Linked DNA regions of Candidatus Puniceispirillum marinum IMCC1322. The protein of the gene in region 1 binds, or shares a complex with, the protein of each later gene. Links are inferred from orthologs where the notes say so. Each region holds a gene or a part of one and is shown on either strand. Other genes may lie near its edges.

What was found.
Region 2: the proteins of eno (region 1) and SAR116_RS05285 are in contact, whole or in part, in a solved structure (PDB 2FYM), measured with the Escherichia coli proteins. The link is inferred for Candidatus Puniceispirillum marinum IMCC1322 from one-to-one orthologs.

What each region holds. Positions count from the first base shown.
Region 1 is NC_014010.1:213,599-216,893, reverse strand. The notes cover bases 329-3,295. They hold eno (phosphopyruvate hydratase), read right to left. Parts: upstream 2,468-3,295; coding sequence 1,190-2,467; downstream 329-1,189. Other genes in these bases: kdsA (3-deoxy-8-phosphooctulonate synthase), read right to left, coding at 2,520-3,295; SAR116_RS01060 (FtsB family cell division protein), read right to left, coding at 701-1,021; pdhA (pyruvate dehydrogenase (acetyl-transferring) E1 component subunit alpha), read right to left, coding at 329-509. In the rest of the region: more of pdhA, read right to left, coding at 1-328. UniProt on the Escherichia coli protein: Catalyzes the reversible conversion of 2-phosphoglycerate (2-PG) into phosphoenolpyruvate (PEP). It is essential for the degradation of carbohydrates via glycolysis.
Region 2 is NC_014010.1:1,093,199-1,096,611, reverse strand. The notes cover bases 206-3,290. They hold SAR116_RS05285 (Rne/Rng family ribonuclease), read right to left. Parts: upstream 2,976-3,290; coding sequence 435-2,975; downstream 206-434. Other genes in these bases: SAR116_RS05290 (pyridoxal phosphate-dependent aminotransferase), read left to right, coding at 206-370. In the rest of the region: more of SAR116_RS05290, read left to right, coding at 1-205. UniProt on the Escherichia coli protein: Endoribonuclease that plays a central role in RNA processing and decay. Required for the maturation of 5S and 16S rRNAs and the majority of tRNAs. Also involved in the degradation of most mRNAs.

The DNA.
Region 1 (3,295 bases):
TCACCTAGATAGGTCATGCAGACGTTTTTCTGGCCTTTATATTTATGCGAAAAAGCCAGCCCAACACCGATAGGCACCTGCGCGCCAACAATGCCGTGGCCACCAAAGAAGTTCTTTTCACGGCTGAACATATGCATCGATCCGCCTTTTCCACGCGAATAGCCACCCTCACGACCAGTCAACTCAGCCATGACACCATCTGCCTCCATGCCACAAGCCAGCATATGTCCATGATCGCGATAAGATGTCACTACCGTATCGCCTTCCACCGAGGCCGATTGCAAACCAACAACAACAGCTTCCTGACCGATATAAAGATGACAAAAACCACCAATCTGACCCATGCCGTACATTTGACCTGCTTTTTCTTCAAAACGTCGGATCAGCAACATATCGCGAAACATTTTAACCAGATCATCCGTTGCCGGCATATCATTCACACCGGTTCCAACTGACTTGGGCGGCCTTCCTGGGCCTTTTTTCCGTTTGCTTTCAGTTTTAGTGGCCATCTTAAGCTCCATCTTAATTGGTCGCGTTCCCCCGCTACCGATAAGCATGCAACAAGTCGGTTGCGCCTCACAGTATAAACACTAAGATTTAGCCAAAATGAGTTTTTTGCAACTATTTTATTATCTTGATTTTATTATATTTTATTTGAATAAACCGTATTTCGGTTAATTAACAAGCGCTTCTATGCGACTTAAAATTTCAATTCAGACATATCAATTGAAACAATCACATCATTCGGCGTGTAGAGCCCAAGTTCGGCGCGCGCTGTTTCTGCCAACATATCAGCATCTATAGCATCATTTTGCATCAGCGAAATGCGTTGATGAAGGTGAGATTGATGCTTTTCAAGCAAAGCCAGCTGTTCTTCAGCAATCAGAATTTTGCGTTCAAGTTCGGGCTGAGCCAGTATGCCACGTTCACCTGCGATGGTATGAAACATAAAAAAAGAAGCCATAGTGGCAAGCAGAAGAAGGCTACCAATGAAAGCAAGTGACTTTTTCATAACATACATGATCAACACCTATATAGTTACGTCCATCAAGACGGCATGCCCTTGATTGTATTTCATTGAATCAGAGCTGATTCACCGCGTCAAGTTAAATGCGAATCGCCGGAAAATATGATATTTCCAGCAATAAGCATTAATAGGTGAGCGCGCGTCAAAGCTGATAAAGTCAACCTAGCTACGTAAGATTGACGTACCCGCATAAAGGGCTGTGCGATCAAGCTCTTCTTCGATACGCAAAAGCTGGTTATACTTTGCCAGCCGGTCTGAACGGGACAATGAACCGGTCTTTATCTGACCCGCATTGGTTGCGACCGCCAAATCAGCAATGAAGCTATCTTCGGTTTCACCCGAACGGTGTGAAATAACAACGCCAAAACCTGCTTTTTGTGCCATTTCAATGGCCTGCATTGTTTCCGATAGCGTTCCAATTTGATTGACCTTGATCAGAATGGCGTTGGCTGAACTATCATTAATGCCGCGAGACAGACGCTCGGGGTTCGTAACAAACAAATCATCACCGACAATTTGCACAGTACTGCCAATCTTGTCCGTCAAGGCCGCAAACCCATCCCAGTCATCTTCATCAAGCGGGTCTTCGATTGATGTGATCGGATATTTGCCTGTCAATTCTGCCCACATGCTGTTCATCTCATCACTGCTAAGCGAGCGCCCCTCACCTTGCAGATGATAGGCACCGTCTTTGTAAAATTCACTTGCAGCGGCATCAACGGCAATCATCACATCATCACCTGGCTTATAACCTGCCGCTTCAATTGATTTGGTGATATAGCCAAGAGCTTCATCCGTTGAATTTATTGCTGGGGCAAACCCTCCTTCATCACCAACTGCCGTTGACAAGCTATTGTCAGACAGAAGCTTTTTAAGAGCGTGAAAGATTTCGGCACCCATACGCAAACCATCATTGAAATGTGTGGCGCCTACAGGCATGACCATGAATTCCTGCGCATCAAGCGCATTGTCGGCATGCGCACCACCATTGATGATATTCATCATTGGCACAGGAAGCAGATGCGCATTCACACCCCCAAGATAACGCCATAACGGCATCTCAGCCGAGTCAGCAGCCGCGCGGGAAATAGCCAATGACACGCCCAGAATGGCATTAGCACCAAGACGACCCTTGTTAGCGGTTCCATCAAGTTCGATCATATCCTGATCGTTACCAGCCTGATCAAACGCATCAGCCCCGGCAAGTGCATCAAAAATTTCAAAATTAACCGCATCGACGGCCTTTAGAACACCCTTGCCGTTATAGCGGTCAGCATCACCATCGCGCATCTCGACAGCTTCATAAGCACCGGTTGAAGCGCCTGAAGGTACAGCAGCGCGACCCGCGCTTCCATCTTCAAGAAATACATCAACCTCGACGGTTGGGTTTCCTCGTGAGTCAAGAATTTCACGGGCTTGAATATCGACTATGCTGGACATGTTTTTGCTTTCTGATCAATCTAGTGGTTTGAATTTGGGCTACACTTTATCATCACCCGCGCCGCGCCGCATCAATCCGCATCAAGGCGGCAAGAATGTCTGACATGGCGTCAAGTGGTAACATATTTGGACCATCTGACGGCGCATTGTCCGGGTCCTGATGACTTTCCATAAACAGGCCATTGACACCAACAGCAACCGCCGCGCGCGCCAATACGGGAACAAATTCGCGCTGCCCTCCCGAACTACCACCCTTACCACCAGGCTGTTGAACGGAATGGGTTGCATCAAAAATCACCGGATGACCCAGCGATGCCATTTCCGGCAAGCCACGCATATCAGATACTAATGTATTATAACCAAATGACGTGCCGCGCTCAGTCAGCATGACCCGATCATTGCCCGCACCTGTTACTTTTGCGGCTACATGTTTCATATCCCACGGCGCCAGGAACTGTCCCTTTTTAATATTCACTACGGCGCCGGTCTGGGCAGCCGCCAACAATAAATCGGTCTGCCGACATAAAAAGGCTGGAATTTGCAAAACATCCAGCACCTCGGCAGCTGTTGCGCATTGATCTGGCAGATGTACATCGCTCAGCACCGGACAGCCAAAAGTATCTTTGACCTTAGCCATAATGGCCAGACCCTCATCCATGCCAATACCTCGTGCCGCGCCAGCAGACGTGCGGTTCGCCTTGTCATATGATGACTTGTACACAAAGCCCATTCCGGCATCCGCCGCCGCTTTTGACAGCTTTTCAGCGCAATAAAGGGCGTGATCAAGGCTCTCAATCTGACAAGGCCCAGCTATAAGCAAAAGAGGAT
Region 2 (3,413 bases), 880 kb from region 1 along the record:
AACGCTGAATCAGCATGGCGCGCAAGCGGCGTTTGATTGCTATGACGAGCTGAACGGGCATATTGAACGTTATCAGGAAAATCGCGATATTCTTCTGCGTCAATTGCCCCCGGAATTTCTGGGGAATGCGGCACCCTCTGATGGGGCATTCTATCTCTATGCTGATATCAGCGCCCTCACGTCTGACTCGATTGTCTTTGCCAATCGTCTGCTTGAAGACACAGGCGTTGCTTGTACGGCGGGGGTCGATTTTGATCCCGATGAGGGGCAGAAATTCCTGCGCTTATCCTATGCCGGTAGCACTGATGATATCCGTAATGCCTGCCAGCGGATCAATGACTGGCTTCCGCGTCTGGCCAAAACCGCATAGGGCTATCCAATATACCAAAAACGCCGCCAGCATGAGCCAGCGGCGTTTAAAATCTTATCCGATACTAGCCGCGTGACCACCAGCCGCGGCGGGTTTTGCCAGCTGGCTTGTCTCCATCAACATCGACCACATCCTGCGGTGCTGAGCTGATCGGTGCCCGTGCATCTGCGGCGGTAGCCTCATGATCGGAACCATTGCTGATAGCTGTGGCTGCGTCAGCTGACGCGGCGGCCTTGCTGGCGGCCTTTGTCGTGCCTTTCTTGGCGGCCGCTGTGCGGGGCTTTTTCTTTGCCACAACTTTGGTCTCGCTAACAGCATCGGCATCAGCCGCACTGGCTTTCTTCGATGCTTTTGTTGCTTTCTTCGGCGCGGTTTTCTTGGTTGCAGCTTTCTTTGGCGCGGCTTTGGCAGGTGCATCATCTGCGGCTGTTACATCAATATCAGCCTTTGCCTTTGGCGCAGCTTTTTTACGTGCCTGACGCTTTGGCTTAGTCTCACCTTCAGTATCGCTGGCAGTTGTATCAGCGTTATCGTTGCTTTGGGCTTCTGCCGTTTCAGCTGATGCTGCTTCGGTAGCCACCGATGTGGCTTTACGTCCCCGTCCGCGGCTTTTCTTGGCAGGCGCTTCGTCGGCAGTGCTAACGGCATCAGTAGCGGCTTCGGCAGATGCTACATTATCGCTTCCAGCGTCCGATGTTGCGGTCTGGCCTTCATTTTCGGCATTCGTGCCATTTTCATTGCCGTTGCGCCGCCGCCGCCGCCTGCCACCACGACGTCCACGCCGCCGCCGTTTTGGTTGATCTTCATCTGACGTGGCGTCATTGTCACCAGCCTCACTAGCCGTCTGTGCGTCATCATCTGAATCTGACGCGTCCGCTGTATCGCTAGCATTATCATTTTTGGCGTCTTTGTTATCGGCGCGATTACTATTACTATTATTATTGTTATTATTATTGGCTGGTTTTGGCGACCGACGGTTTTGCTGTTGCGGGGCTTTGCCTTGCCATCCGACGCGTTCGATCCGATATTCTGGCGAGATCAATGTGTCATCTGACAACAGCATAATGGTAATGCCGTAACGGCTTTCCAATTCGGCCAGCGCATCGCGCTTATGATTGAGGATAAACAGGGCAATGTCCCGATGCACGGTAATGTGCATTTCGTCCATTTTGCCTTTCTGCGCTTCATCCTCAATCGAGCGTAATGTTTGCAAGGCGGCTGTATCAACCGAACGAACCCGTCCAGTGCCTTCACAATGCGGGCATAGATCACTGGTTGATTCATTAATACTGAGACGCAGACGCTGGCGTGACATTTCGAGCAGTCCGAAATGGCTTATAGAGCCTATCTGGATCCGCGCCCGGTCATTGCGCATGGCGTCCTTCATACGGCGTTCAACCGCATTTTGATTGCGATTTTCTTCCATATCGATGAAATCGACGACAATAAGTCCTGACAGATCACGCAAGCGTAACTGGCGGGCCAACTCATCAGCCGCTTCAAGATTGGTTTTGAGGGCGGTTTCTTCGATATTACGTTCGCGTGTTGACCGCCCCGAATTGACATCGACAGCCACCAATGCTTCGGTCTGATTGATCACAAGATAACCACCTGATTTCAGCGTTACCTGCGGGCTATGGATCGTGTCCATCTGGCTTTCGACGCGATAATGCTGAAATAGTGGGATCGCATCTTCGTGCTTCTTGACCTTTTTCACATGGCTTGGAATCAGCATTTTGATGTGATTGCGTGCGGCTTTATAGGCCTCTTCACCTTCAACCAGAATTTCTTCGACTTCGCTGGTATAGATATCACGGATTGATCGTTTGATCAGATTGCCTTCTTCATGAATGATGCAGGGGGCTTGGGACTCAAGCGTACGCTCGCGAATATCATTCCATAATTTGGAGAGATAGGCGTAATCACGGGCAATTTCGGTTTTGGTGCGCTTGGAGCCGGCGGTACGGACAATCACCGCCATACCATCGGGAATATCCAGCCCACCAACAACAGTCTTTAGCCGTTTGCGATCAGCAACATTAGTGATTTTGCGGCTAACACCGCCACCGCGGCTGTTATTTGGCATCAGCACACAATACCGTCCTGCAAGAGACAGATAGGTGGTCAGCGCTGCGCCTTTGTTGCCACGTTCTTCCTTTACAACCTGAACAAGCATGATTTGCTTGCGGGAAATGACTTCCTGAATTTTATATTTGCGGACTTTACGTGCTGGACGGATATCATCTTCGTCACCATCGCCGCCACCAACAGTTTCCAGACCGTCTTCGGCGTCTTTCTCGTTATCCTCATCTTGTGCTTCGGCTTTATCGGCCGCCAGCAAGGCTTCACGATCTTCGATGGGGATGCGGTAATAGTCCGGATGGATTTCGCTAAAGGCAAGAAAACCTTGGCGGTTGCCGCCATATTCGACAAAGGCCGCCTGCAAGGACGGTTCAACACGCGTTACACGTGCCAGATATACATTGCCTTTTAGTTGCTTGCGATTTTCGGTCTCATAGTCAAAATCTTCAATGCGTGTTCCACTTAGAAGCACAACCCGCGTTTCTTCGGATTGTCGTGCATCTATCAATAGGCGCTTGGTCATTCGTTTGTCTTTCCCCGGCGTTCGACACTGTTATCCCGCTAGGGCTTGAAAATCTGAGTGTTGAAGGCAGGTAATGTTGATTCAGACTGCTATCATCAGCTTCAAACAGCACAACATCCGAGCAAGAGGCTCTTTTAAAGTATTTTGATGTTGTTGGTGTTAGCATGATGCAGTCCAAAGTTTGTGTTATTAGGCATGACGCCGTTGGTGATTGACCGGTCTGTTTCAGTCGCGGGACGCTTGAAGAAGGTCTGGCATAACTGCGCTGGTCATCCACCAGTGGCGGAAATTCATTGTTTTGGTATATTTCATATGGCGCAAAGTGCGTCATTGATACTTACCTAAATACGTTATACACCCGTGATAACGTTTTTGCCAATAGGGCAATTATCACGCGCTGTTTTTAGGGTACATATATAGACTAATTGCGATATGTTA